Regions from separate parts of the Sodalis sp. C49 genome, predicted to be linked through region 1. Evidence: predicted binding sites of a transcription regulator. Region 1 holds the regulator's gene; each other region holds the start of a gene.
What was found. The regulator Fur, encoded in region 1, represses iron uptake genes when iron is present. The targets are predictions, from matches to a motif close to ATAATAATGAGAACNACTATCAA.
Positions count from the first base shown of each region.

Region 2: the regulator Fur is predicted to act here: its motif matches at 2,030-2,052, upstream of ABUK12_RS01320 (TonB-dependent siderophore receptor).
Region 3: the regulator Fur is predicted to act here: its motif matches at 2,652-2,674, upstream of ABUK12_RS13820 (isochorismate synthase).

Region 1 is NZ_CP163303.1:2,127,264-2,131,794, reverse strand. It holds gene alsB (D-allose transporter substrate-binding protein) at 1-894, opposite strand, end outside; gene alsR (transcriptional repressor AlsR) at 916-1,803, opposite strand; gene fur (ferric iron uptake transcriptional regulator) at 2,367-2,837, opposite strand; gene fldA (flavodoxin FldA) at 3,193-3,708, opposite strand; gene ybfE (LexA regulated protein) at 3,887-4,186, opposite strand; gene ABUK12_RS09635 (alpha/beta fold hydrolase) at 4,394-4,531, opposite strand, start outside.
Region 2 is NZ_CP163303.1:307,985-312,515, reverse strand. It holds gene ABUK12_RS01320 (TonB-dependent siderophore receptor) at 1-1,984, opposite strand, end outside; gene ABUK12_RS01315 (YncE family protein) at 2,348-3,427, opposite strand; gene ABUK12_RS01310 (DMT family transporter) at 3,782-4,531, opposite strand, start outside.
Region 3 is NZ_CP163303.1:3,061,144-3,065,674, forward strand. It holds gene ABUK12_RS13815 ((2,3-dihydroxybenzoyl)adenylate synthase) at 1-1,432, opposite strand, end outside; gene ABUK12_RS13820 (isochorismate synthase) at 1,444-2,616, opposite strand; gene fepB (Fe2+-enterobactin ABC transporter substrate-binding protein) at 2,868-3,803, shown strand; gene entS (enterobactin transporter EntS) at 3,878-4,531, opposite strand, start outside.

The DNA.
Region 1 (4,531 bases):
CTGGGCATCAAGCGCAATCAGCTTGCCCGCTTTCACCGTATTCACCAGGATGGCCAGGCCGTTGGCGCCGATTTCCGCCGGATTCTGGGCCACGGTGGCGGTCATCATGCCCTGGGCGACCATCTTGCGCGCCTCGGGAATACCGTCGGTGCCGACCACCAGGATCTTGCCGGTCTGTCCCGCGTTGGCCACCGCCTGCGCCACGCCCATCGCCATGGTATCGTTGGCGCAGTAGAAGGCCTTCAGCTGGGGATGACGTTGCAGCACATTGGTCGCCACGTCCAGCGCCTTGATGCGATCCCAATCCGCCGGCTGGCTGGCCACCAGCTTGATATGGCTGTTGGCCTTGAACTCCGCGGTCGCGCCGTTGCGCCGCGCCTCGCCAGAGGCGTTGCCGGCCTTGCCTTCGATAATGGCCACTTCGCCGCCCTGGGCGCCCAAGCTGTCGATGATAAATTTGGCGCCTTTCGCGCCGACCGCGACATTATCGGTGGTGATAAAGGCTTCGACGTTGCCCTTGGCCTTGGCCAGGCTGGCTAAATCGATTTTTTCGTCGAGGTTAACCAGGTGAATCCCTTTCTGATAAGCCTTGGCGACGGGAATCACCAGATTCACCGCCGATAAAGGCGCAAAGGCGATGCCTTTATAATTCTTATTGGTTAAATCCTCGAATAATTGTAATTGCGATTGGAAGTCGCCTTCCGACGGTGACGCGAATATATCCACCGTCACGCCGAGATCCTGGGCCTTTTTCTCAATGCCTTGTTTCATCTCTACCCAGAAAGGGTTGGATAATGTTTTAAGAACAACGGCGTAATCGGCTGCCGCGTGGACCACGGTGGACAACATCAGTCCACAGGCGGCGCCACCGGCCAATTTAAGAAATTTATTCATTATTCTATCTCCAAAAGAGAATTATTTATAATCACGCTTCAGGTACTTGGTAATGGAACTCGTTTTTTCCAGGTTTTTATTCGCCAGCTCGATATCCTGCCGCGCTACCGAGACATAAAACGCATCCAGCAGCGTAAGCTGCAAAATACGGGCCGAAGCGTTTCTGCCTAATAACGGCGTTTCCGGCGCCGGTGAACAAATATTAAAATCAGCCAGCTGGGCTATAGGGGAATTGCTGCTATGGGTAATACAAATGATCTTGGCCCCATTATCCTTGGCAATCGACACCACCCGTTTCAGATCGCTGGTGCGGCCCGAATGGGATACCACCAACGCCACATCGCCCGGTTGCAACAGGGAGGCCGACATCATCATCAAATGCGCGTCCAGGTAGGCATTGCAACGCAAGCCGATTTTCAGGAATTTATGCTGCACGTCCGCGCAAATGGAATTAGAGCCGCCGACGCCGTACAGCTCGCGCTGATGGCCGGCAAAAAAGCATTGGGCCGCCTGCTGGATGACGTTGGCGTCGACTATCGCCTGGCCTTCGACAATGGTGCGTACGGTCAGGTTAAACACTTTGTTGACCACATCCTCCGGGCTGTCGGTGGGCGAGAGTTCGGCGGTGATATCATGGTCGGCATGATCGAAGTACTCGACGATGGCGCTGCGCAGCTGGCGAAAGCCGCTGAAACCGAGAATTTTCGACACCTTGACAATCATGGCTTCCGACAGGCCCAGACTCAGGGCCACCTCTTTGATCCCCGAGACGTCGGTGAGGTTGCCGGGAGATAAAAACCACTCCACTATCCGGCTTTCGTTTTCAGTCATGCCTTCTTGTTTAATACGAATATAAGGAGCAATGCCTATGCCGCGCGGCATATCGTTTTGCAGTTCCGCATCATTCATCTGGACTATCTCTGGTGATTAACATTGCCTGTCACTATATCACCATGGCGAAAGTTTAAAATCTGCTGCGAACTTCACGTTTTTTATTAATTTATAAATTAACTTTTTGTGTAAAAATCGAGTCACCGATCCGGGTTAATTTCAGGAAGGTATTTTTGGCTATATTAATTCAATAAAATCATATAATTAAAATGTATCTTTTGTTGTCGCTTACTGCTGGCAGCGAAAAATAGCTTTATCATCATATTCACAGAATAATTTACCCGGTGAAAAAATCGCAATAAAAACGCTGGCGTTTCAATGTATTACGCAGACGAGCCCAAAAAAGCGTCGCAGGGCCTCAATTTATTCTTTATTTATTTTTATTTTCTGTGAAGTTTTCTGGAGTTTGCCGGCGGTGAGCACGGCGGTGATTGGCGGATACGACGCTTGTCGACGCGCTTCGGGAAGGAAACGTTACCAGGGAAGGGGACGGGCGGCGTTTAGCCTCATTGAAAAAAATCGTTGCAGGGTGAGAAAGCGGCGCGATAACAGCCGCTTTGGAGAAACGGACCGCGCCGCGGTTATTCTTTTACGCCGTTGAGCATATCGGCGTGATCGTGCAGCGTTTCGTCTTCGCGGCAGTTGCCGATTTCACAATGCCCATACAGATATAAGCTATGGTTGGTCAGCTTGATATTGTGCCTTTTGGCAATATCACGCTGGCGCGCTTCGATGAACTCGTCGCGAAATTCGATAACCTTGCCGCAGTCCAGACAGATCAGGTGGTCATGATGATACTGTTGCGTCAGTTCAAAAACGGATTTGCCGCCTTCAAAATTGTGGCGGGTTACGATACCGGCGTCGTCAAATTGGTTTAGCACGCGATATACCGTGGCCAGGCCGATTTCCTCACCCATATCGATCAGTTTTTTGTACAGATCTTCCGCACTGACGTGATGGCATTCCGGATCTTGCAACACTTCCAGAATCTTCAGTCTGGGAAGGGTGACTTTCAGGCCGGCCTTCTTCAATGCAATATTATTGTCAGTCATGCGGGTTTAGTCCTGTTACTTTGATAATCTGATTGTAGGCTAGCTTAGCCTATAACATCGGTCGGCCCGAAAAATGTGACGCCGTCTCATTATAAGACTGCCTGTCCAAAATGAAAACCGCGCCTTGTTAACAACTATAGCCCGTTTCAGGGGGCGAATTCTGCAACATTTTGCTAAAAAGGGTGGAACCGCTGCGCTATTGTACCGCGTTGTGGATAAAAGTTAAAAACTTGTATCTATTAATTTGAAAGGATTTAGTTATCAGTGAGGTTGGCGGCGCCGTCCCGACGCCATGACGGCAACCGATTCTCTTGCCGGGCGCCGTCGCGACGGCACCCTCCCGCACGGCTTGACTTTAGCTGAGCTGCAATTCAGCGCTGATTTGCTTCACCCAGCCGTCCACGCGTTCATTGGTCAGCTCGGGCTGGCGGTCTTCGTCAATGGCCAGGCCGATGAAGTGATTGTCGTCCGCCAGTCCTTTCGACGCTTCGAAATGATAGCCGGCGGTGGGCCAGTGACCGACGATGGTCGCGCCGTTGGGCTCGATAATGTCGCGAATGGTGCCCATGGCGTCACAGAAATATTCGGCGTAATCCTCCTGATCGCCACAGCCGAACAGCGCCACTTTTTTGCCGGAGAAATCTATTTCTTCCAGGGTGGGGAAAAAATCATCCCAGTCACATTGCGCTTCGCCGTAATACCAGGTCGGGATGCCGAGCAGCAGGGTGTCGAACCGCGCCAGGTCTTCTTTACTACTTTTGGCAATGTCATGAACTTCGGCAACATCCGCACCCAGTTGCTTCTGAATCATTTTGGCAATATTTTCGGTATTGCCGGTGTCACTGCCAAAAAAAATGCCTACAGTTGCCATGAATTTGAAAACCTCTTAAATATTATGGATATGTTCCGTAACAGAATCAGCGATGCTCTGCGGCAATCATAGCAGACCCTTATGCGGGGAGAAACTCGCCGGCCGGGTTTTGTCGCAAATTTGCCCCGTCCGCGGCCTTGGGCCCTGGACGGGATGGCGCTTTACCGGGCCGGCAAGTTTATTCCGGATGCGGATCCGCGCCTTGTTGCCGTTCAAGCTCGGCCAGTAAAATCAATTCGATCAGCTCGCTGCGCGACAGGTTTTGCCGGTAGGCCAGCTCATTTAACGCATCCACCGCCTCGGCGTTGATTTTCAGCTCCACCCGGCGCAGGCCGCGCTTTTTATCCCGGCGCAGCTGGTTACGCTTGTTGATGCGCAACTGCTCATCGCGGGACAGGGGGTTCGTCTTCGGTCTTCCCGGGCGCCGCTCATCGATAAATAAATCCAGGGTGGTGCGGTCCGTTTGTTCTTTTGCCATAGGTCATGAAGGGATTGTGCATCAAGAAGCAGGCGGGCAAACCCCGGCCGGCGGCGTGGCTGGCTACGCCGCCGGACGCGCATCGCCCGTAACGTTATGTTTTATGTACGCCGGGGCTGCCATAAAACACAGCGGGCCATGTTACCCCAGCCCGGTAGCAAACGACAATATTAAACTCGCCGGCGCTAATCCCGGCGGCGGCCCGGCCTATTCTTCCAGGAAACGGGCCAGGGCGCGCATGACCGCCGCGGGTTTCTCCGCATGAACCCAATGACCGGCGCCGGCGACCACATGCGCCCGCGCCCGGGGGAACTGGCGTTGGATCGCCTGGCGGTAACCGTCATC
Region 2 (4,531 bases), 1.8 Mb from region 1:
CTTCGTTGCGTATGTCCGCGTATTCACGCGGTTTCTGCCGGCCGTACATGGTCCAGGCCGCATTGGCGGACAATTTATCGTTAACCTGCCAGTCCAGCAGGGTATTGATGGTGTATTTGGGAATCACCGATAGCGGATTGCCGGTTTCCTTATTCTCGGAGGTGATCATATAAGTGGCATTGGTACGCCAGTTCAGCGTATCGGGCAGCACCGGTATCGCCAGATTAGCCTCCAGCCCTTCCACCAGCGCCTTGCCGCCATTTTCCCAGCGCAGGATATTGCCGCCGTCCGACGCGGTGCCGATAACATCGGTGCCGGCCACGATTTTATTACGGTAATCGTTACGGAAATAAGTGATGCCGGCGTCATAGCCGTTGGCAGTAAATTCCAGGCCGATCTCTTTGTTGATACTGATTTCCGGGTTTAAGTCATCGTTGCCGAGCAGGTAGCAGGCGCCGGTGGCGACCCCCGCCGGGCAGCCGTTGCCATTGGTGCGCAATAAATACCCTTCGCTTGATTGATACAGATTAGGCGCCTTAAACACCCGGGCGATGCCCGCCTTGAGCTTGAAAAAATCGCCGAGCTCCTGGGACATATTCAGGCTGGGGCTCCAATTGGCGCCGAACTTGCTGTGATAATCGAAACGCAGTCCGGGGATAAGGTCGGTGCCTGGCAGGGCTTCGATATTATCTTCAAAATAGAGCGCGCTTAATTCCGCGCTATTTTTACTGCTGCGCAGCGCGGGATTACCCGATACACCGCCGATGTTCGCATTGGTCTGGCTGGTGGCATGCATCGATGCCGGGTCGTTCAGCTCTTCGCGGTTCCATTCGGCGCCAAGGGTAGCGGTTTGATCCACCAATAACTTCAGCGGGATATTCAGCTCCGTATTGGCTTTGTAGTTCTCCAGCCGGCTGGTGGAGAAGGTGTCGCTATTGATCATGCCTTCTACGCGTCCCGTCGACCCCTCCATCAGGCGCGTATTATTGGTTTTTTCATAATAGAAGCCGGTGCGGGACTGGCCCCAGTCCCAGACGCCGTTATGGGTCACGCCATAATTCTGGCGGTACATGCGGTTGGTTTCCTCGCCATACAGCGTCGGCACCAGGCTGCTGACGTTACCATTGCTGTACTGGGTATCGCCGGTGTAGATATTGCCCTGGCGGCTGTAGCCGTATTCGAAGTCCATGCTTTGCCGGGGATCGATTTTCCATGATAGCAGCGTGTTGATGTCCTTGTTGCGCACCCCTTCGCGGCCGGCGGCATAGGAGCCATTTTGCTGGGTATTGATATCGGGGCTGTCGGCGTCGGTTTTATTGATATTGCCGTACAATCGCATGGTCAGCACATCGTCGATCAGCGGACCGCTCAGGCTGAAATTGGCCCGTTTGGTGGCGCCTTCCTTATCATCCTCCGGCTGGTTGGTATACAGGGATAACGACCCGTGCCAATCGTTGGTCGGCCGCTTGGTGATAATATTCACCACGCCGCCCGCAGCGCCGGAACCGTAGCGCGCGGCCGCAGGCCCTCTCAACACTTCGATCCGCTCGACCATCTCCACCGGCACCCAGTTGGTATCGCCGCGGGTATCGCGCTCCCCGCGCCAGCTGTAGCGCACCGCATTACGCGACGTGACCGGTTTGCCGTCTATCAGGATCAGCGTATTTTCCGGCCCCATGCCGCGGATATCGATTTGGCGGTTGTTGCCGCGGCTGCCCGAGGCGCTGTTGCCGGTCAAGTTGACGCCGGGCATTTTGCGGATGATATCCGACAGGTCATTTACCGGCGGTTCTTTTTTAATGTCGTCCGCGGTAATAATGGATACGCCGGGCTGCTGTTTCAGCTCCTCTTCGGCCGTGGCCTTGACGACCATCACGTCCTCGCTGTCGGTTTCCCCCGTCGTTTCGGCGCCGGCGCCGCTGCTGAAAATGGCGGTGAATAAAATGGCGAGCGGTCCCATAGTGAAATTTTTAGTTACACACATTTATTATGATCCTATTGCAATTTATATTTTCCCAAGAGAATACGAATAGTAATAAGAATCGTTATCATTGTATATGAATGCGGGAATTCTTCACATTTTCTCCTTAATGTGAAGAACGGTGGTTTTCTGAGCATACCAGTGCGTGAGCCAGGCGCGCTTTCTGCGACGTCTTGAATGGGGAATGCAAAGCCGGTTGTTGGAGAATATCAGCAGTAATCGGGTAAGCGCCCAGAGCCTGCCACCGCCGTTGGGCAACCCGCAGCGGAAATGCCCCGCTTGCGCCGTGCCTCCGGCACGTCCAGTTCCGGGGCGGGCGGCATATCGGAAAGGGTCAGGCAGGACGCCGTCGCGCCCTGCCGGATATTACTGCAGCGCGATACGCATCACGTCATCCGGGCTGGTGGCTTCCTGCTGGCGGCTGGAAGCCTGCTTTACGCTGACATACAGCGTTTGGCCGTCGGGCGACAGAGCCAGGCTATTCGGATGCACCGGGGTAGCGATGGTGCGCAGCACGTTATAGGTCTTGGCGTCGATCACGCTCACCTGCCCCGCCTGGCGGTGGGTTACATAGACTTCGTTGCGCGCCGGGTTAAACAGCACCGCCAGCGATGCCGGCACGCCGATTTTCGCCAGGATATTACCGTTGCGGGTATCCGCCACCAGCACCTGCGGCTGTTTGGAATCGGTGATAAACGCGCGGTGCGTCGCCGGGTCCAGGCTGAGGTTGAGGAAAAAGTGTTCCGTCGCGGTTTCATCGAGCTTTTTGCGCAGCACCACGTTGTTGGTGACGGTGTCGATGGACAGCAGTTCGTTGTCGGCATTGGTCACGTACAGGCGTTTTGCCGCCGCGTCCAGCGCCAGCCCGGTGCCCATTTTGCCGATATCGTCCAGGGTGGCGCGCAGGGTCAGGGTAGCGCCGTCCACCACCCATATCACGCTGGACTCACCCAGTCCGGCGATATAAAGGGTATTGGTCTCCTGGTCCACCACCAGCTCACGCGGCGCCAGCGGTTTGACGGTGTCAGAACGCTGGCGCCCATCCAGCACCAGCCGGCCTGTTACCGCGCCGGTTTTGGCGTCGATGGCGGTGACCGCGCCGTCGACGGTGTTGCCGAAGTATAGGGTATCGGTCTTGGTATTGATGGCGGCGCCGAAGGGTTTGATATCGTTGTGGATAATCTGGGTGATATCAAGCGTGGCGGGGTCGAGGCGATATACCACCCCGCCTTTGTCCAGCTTGCGGCTTTGCGAGGTGGCCAGGTAAAGCGCGTCGCCTTGCGTGCTGTACGCCATCTCGTAAGCGCCTTTGCCGACGGGTTTGCGCAGCGGCTCCTGTGCCGCCCAGGCCTCCTGGGCCAGGGTAAACAACAGCGCGCCAGCCAGCAGCAGCGCATACGCCGCGCGTGGCCCCGGCCGTCCGCCGGTGGTCGTTATCACGTCCATACTATCTCCATTTCAATGAATTGAGGTTGCCGCCGGGCCAGCGCCAGGCAGCTAAAAGGGGTTTCACATTGCATCAAGAAGCAGCAAGAGCCGGAACGTCATGGCGTCCCGATCTTTATATGAGAATAATAATCATTATTTTTTGAAAAGCACAATGATTTTACCAACCCAATCAGGTGTTTCGTAACGCATTCTGACACCGCAAATGAATGTCACCCGACGCTAAACCGGGCCGTGGCCGCACCCCTTTTATCGCTACCGTCTGCTTTAGCGGCCGGCTTCATTTCACCGTCGGGCGGCCCTGTACGGCGGTGGAAGCCGCGCGGTTCGGCGGTATTCAGCCGGAGACTTTTTTTAACGCCGGCGACGTTCCGCGGATATGGGGATTCCTCGGCCGTATCGTCCCGGATTCATCACCGCGATGAAAATGCTGCCGACAACCAGTACGGCGCCCAGCAGCTTGCCCTGATCCAGTTTTTCGCCCAGTATCGCCGCCCCCAACAACACCGCCAGCGCCGGGCTGAGTAGCGACCAGGGAAGGATTTGGTTTACCGGATACTTTTTCAATAACCAGTACCAGAGCGAATAGGATATCAGCGACGAACCCAGCGCGCTGTAGATTATCCCAAGCCAACCCCGCCAGCCCGCCGCCAGGAACAGCGTCAATTGGTGATGCTCCGTTAGGAAGGAACAAAGTGAAACCAGGGGAATGGCAAACAGCGACAGCCAGCCGGTCATCGCCAGCGGCGGGATCGGCGGCGATCGCTTAATCACAATAGTGGTCACGGCCCACCCGCCGGCGCTTAACAGCAGCAAAGCCGGCCCATGCCATGAATTCAGCGCGGGGCTGCCGGAGAGCACCACCACGCCCGCCACAGCGCCGCAAACACCGATTATCTGCCGCAATGTGAGCCTTTCCTTCAGCCATACCGCCGCCAGCGCCATCGCCATCGGGGTCCCCATCTGTACCAGCACGGCCGCGCTGCCGGCATCGGTATAGCGCATACCGAGCAGCAGCAGTGAAAAGTGAACAAAACCAAAGGTAAATGCCAATAAACACAGTAGCGGGACCTGTTGCCACCGTATTGGATTGAACGGCACCAG
Region 3 (4,531 bases), 930 kb from region 1:
AGGCGCAGCTCTTTTCCCCCATCAGCGCATCGGTCATGGATACCAGGGCCGCATTCACCACGTGCGGATGGCGCAGCAACAGGTTCTCGACTTCTTCGGCGGCAATCTTTTCCCCGCCGCGGTTGATCTGGTCTTTTTCGCGTCCCTGTACTTTCAGGTAGCCGTCGTCCGTCAGCTCGATTAAATCGCCGGAACAATAAAACCCGTCGGCGTCAAACGCCGCGGCGTTGTGCTCCGGGCTTTGGTAATAGCCGCGAAACGTATAGGGCCCGCGCGTCATCAGGCGTCCCACGCGGCCCGGCGGCAGCGGATTGCCCTGCCCGTCGGCCACCCAGACTTCATCATCCGGCGATATCGGACGGCCCTGGGTGGTAAAGATATGTTCGTCGTCATCGTCCAGCCGGGTGTAGTTCACCAGCCCTTCGGCCATGCCGAACACCTGCTGCAGCCGGCAGCCCAGCTCCGCCGGAATGCGCGCGGCCAGGGCCTCGCCAAGCTTGGCGCCGCCGACCTGCAATAATTGCAGGCTGGCCAGCTGCCCGCTGTCGCCCCATTGTTCCATCGCCTGCAGCCACAGCGTCACGGCGGGCGGCACCAGCCCGGTGACGGTGATCCGGTGCTGCGCTATCAGCGGGAAACAGACGTTGGCGCTCGGATCGCTGGCCAGTACCACGCTGCCGCCGCCGTAAAACACGCCCAGCGCGCCCGGCGAGCTCAGCGGGTAGTTATGGGCCGCGGGCAGCGCGCACAGGTAGCGGGTATCCTCATCGAAACGGCAGATGTCCACGCTGGCGCGAATACTGTAGTAGTAGTCGTTATGGGTGCGCGGAATCAGCTTCGGCGTGCCGGTGCTGCCGCCGGACAGCTGGAAAAAGGCCACCTCGTCGGCGGGCGACGGGGCGGCGGTGAACGCGCCCGGCGCTTCGTCGAATAATGCCTGTAAACTTGTTTGCGGCGCGTCGTCGCCGCGCATCGCCACCACCCGCAGCGACGGATGCTGCCGCCGCAGTTCATCGATAAAGCCATTATCGCTGAACAGCCCATGCTGCCGGTCGGCAATCAGCAGCGCCGGCCTGATTTGCAGCGCATAGGCGGTAAGTTCGCTGCGCTGGTGGCTGAACAGGGCATTTACCGGCGCCACGCCGATTTTCAGCAGGGCGAACAGCACCAGGTAAAATTCCGCCACGTTGCCCAGCTGCACCAGCGCGGTATCCCCCGCCGCCAGCCCGCGCCGGGCAAGGGCCGCGGCCAGCCGGTCGGACAAGGTGTTGACATCCCGGTAGCTCAGGCGGCGCTCGCCGCAGGCCACCGCCAGCGCGCCGCTGTCTTTACGGCGGTCGATAATATCGGTCAGGGGTAAGTCCAGCCAGTATCCCCTGGCGCGGTAGCGGGCCGCGAACTCATCCGGCCAACGGTTAAATACAATGCTCATCATCTCTCCTGTTAATGCAATCCAAACGCGCTCAGCATGGTATCGAGCTTGACGCCGGTTTCGCGCCACTCCGCGTCGGGGAGGGAGGCGGGCACGATGCCGGCGCCGGCGAACAGCCGCACCTGGTTGCCCGCCACCCTGGCGCAGCGGATGGTTACCACCCATTCGCCATTGCCCTCCTCGTCGCACCAGCCCACCATGCCGCCGAACAGATCGCGGTCGAAGGGCTCCAGGGTCTGGATTAAGCGGCGCGCGCGATCGGTGGGGGCGCCGCACAGCGCGGGCGTGGGATGCAGCAGGCAGGCCAGCGCCAGGGCGTTGACGGCGGGGTCCGCCACCTCGCCGTCGATGGCGGTGGCCAGATGCCAAAGGGTGGGCGTATTGACCAGGCCGGGTACGGGCGGCACGTTTAAACCCGCGCTGTAGGGCGCCAGCACTTCGCGCATCTGGTCGATAACCAGCTGATGCTCATAGCGGTCCTTGACTGAATCCAGCAATTGGCGGCCGGCGGCGGCGTCACGGCCCGGCTCGGCGTCGCGCCGGGCGGAACCCGCCAGCGGCGTGGAGTAAAACCGGTTGCCGGTCTTGCGCAGCAGCAGCTCCGGGCTGGCGCCCAGCAGGGCGCCGTTGTCGAGGGGAACATGGAAATTGTAACTGGCGGGATTTTGGGCCGCGATGCGCCGCATCAGGGCCGCGGTATTCACCGGTTCCCGGGTGGTGATATCCAGCAGGCGCGCGAGCACCACTTTACTCAGCCGTTGCTGGCCGGTGGCCTCCACCGCCCGCGCCACCATGTGTTTAAAGTCGCGCTCCGGCGGTCGCTCGATTTTGCCGGTTACCTGCGGCAAGGGTTCGGCGGGCACATTCCGGCTTTGCAAAAACATCTCGCGATCGAACCCCTGGCTGCGCTGCGGGATAAACAGCGCCGCGGGCCGGTCGGCATCGAAGGGAATGGCGCCCACCACCAGCGGCCGTTCAATGCCGGCGTTTCTGGCGCGCCGGAAGGCGTGGCGCAGCTCCCGCTGAAACACGCCATCGGGCTGATCACCCCTGCCCGCGGGCGCGCTGATGGCGCAGAAACGACCCTGGGTAACGAAGCTGCGATAAGGCGACATGAAAAAAAATCCGTTTATAAGGGCATCCGCGTCGCCTGGTGTTGTCTGTCGAAACAATGAAAATTCCACGTGACGATCTCCGCTATTATCAAATGATAAACACAATAATAATAATTATCATTTGTATTGATAGCACATAAACTACGTCGTAGAATCTGCCGTGTCAATGAACGTAAACACTGCCTCACCCGCGCAAGGGTGGATTTGATTGCCCGTTTTTTGTCATCATAAGGCGGACAAAACCAGCCCCTACCCCAGGAATACCAGACATGATCACTCTATTGTCCCGGCACCGATCCGCCTGCAATTGGCTCGCCCTGATGGCCCTGCCCTTACTGCTGGCGGCCGCGTCCCCGTGCGCCGCTGAGAACGGCTGGCCGCGGCAGGTGGCGGGCGCGCATGGCGCCATTACCCTGGATCACATGCCGCAGCGCATCGTATCCACAAGCGTCACCCTTACCGGCTCGCTATTGGCCATCGGGGCGCCGGTGATAGCCAGCGGCGCCACCACGCCGAATAACCGGGTCGCGGACGAACAGGGCTTTTTTCGCCAGTGGAGCGATGTCGCCCGGCAGCGCGGCGTCAAACGCCTGTACATCGGCGAACCGGATGCCGAGGCCATCGCCGGCCAGAATCCCGATTTGATTATTATCGCCGCCGCCGGCGGCGATTCGGCCCTGCGCCTTTACGATCAGTTGTCACCGCTGGCGCCGACCCTGGTGGTCAATTATGACGATAAAAGCTGGCAGGACCTGGCCCGGGAGCTGGGACAAGCCACCGGCCATGAAGCGCAGGCCGCGGAGGTCATCGCCCGCTTCGACGCCCGCCGGCAGGCGCTGAAACAGCATCTGGCGCTGCCGCCGCAGCCGGTATCCGCCCTGGTATACCAGCCGGACGGCAAAGCCGCCAACCTGTGGACCGCCGATTCGCCGCAGGGCCAGCTGCTGCGCCAGCTGGGCTTTACGCTGGCCGAACCGCCCGCTATCCCCGCTGGCGGCAGAAGCATGGGCGTGCGCAAGGATATCGTCCAGCTGTCCGGCGAAAACCTGGCCGCCGGCCTGAACGGGCAAACCTTCCTGCTGTTTGCCGGCGATGACGCCAGCGCCCGGTTGCTCTTGGCCAATCCGTTCCTGGCGCATCTGCCGGCGGTGCAAAACCGCCGGGTCTACGCCCTTGGCAACGACACCTTCCGCCTTGATTACTACAGCGCCAGCAATGTGCTGGCCCGCCTGGAACAGCTGTTCGCCAAGCCGTGATCTTTCCCCGTCCTGCCGCGTGGCTAACCGCGTCATGCCGCGGCCATTCCCAGCCGGGCGGGGATTCATGGCGGTTATGGCTCACTGCGGCCGGCGGGCGGGATTTCATCCGCCGGCCGGCCCTGATCCCGATGCCGCGCCATATCCACGGCGCGCAGGCCCCGCAGCGCCAGCGCCGGCAGTAGCCCCGCCAGGGCCGCCGCCAGGCCGAACGCCGCGGCGGCCAGCCCCGGCGGCATCAGGGTGCCCAACCCCCCCAATACCAGCGCCCCCAGCGCGTCGCCGGTGACGTTCTGCGCGGTCCACAGGCCGTTGATGCGGCCCAGCAGATGATCCGGCGTCAGCTGTTGTATCAATGCATATTGCAGCAGCGAGTTGATGGCGCTGAAATAACCAAAGCCCGCCAGACACAGCAGCGCCAGCGCGTAGAACGGCATCAGGCTGCATGCCGCGACGCAGATAAACGCCATGACGGCGGTAAGCAACAGCATTCTTCCCGGCCGCGCCGTGGCGGCGACGCGGCCGCTGGTAAACGCGCCTATCGCCGCGCCCAGGGGCACCGCCGCATACATCAACCCCAGCCGGGCGGCGTTGATATGCCAGCTTATCGCCAGCGCCGGGTAAAGCACCCGTACCGCGCTTGCCATGGTCAGCAGGGCGCCGATCAGCGCCACCAGGCCGATGGTTTTATGACGAAACAGATAGGCCATGCCGCCGGCCAGCGCGTG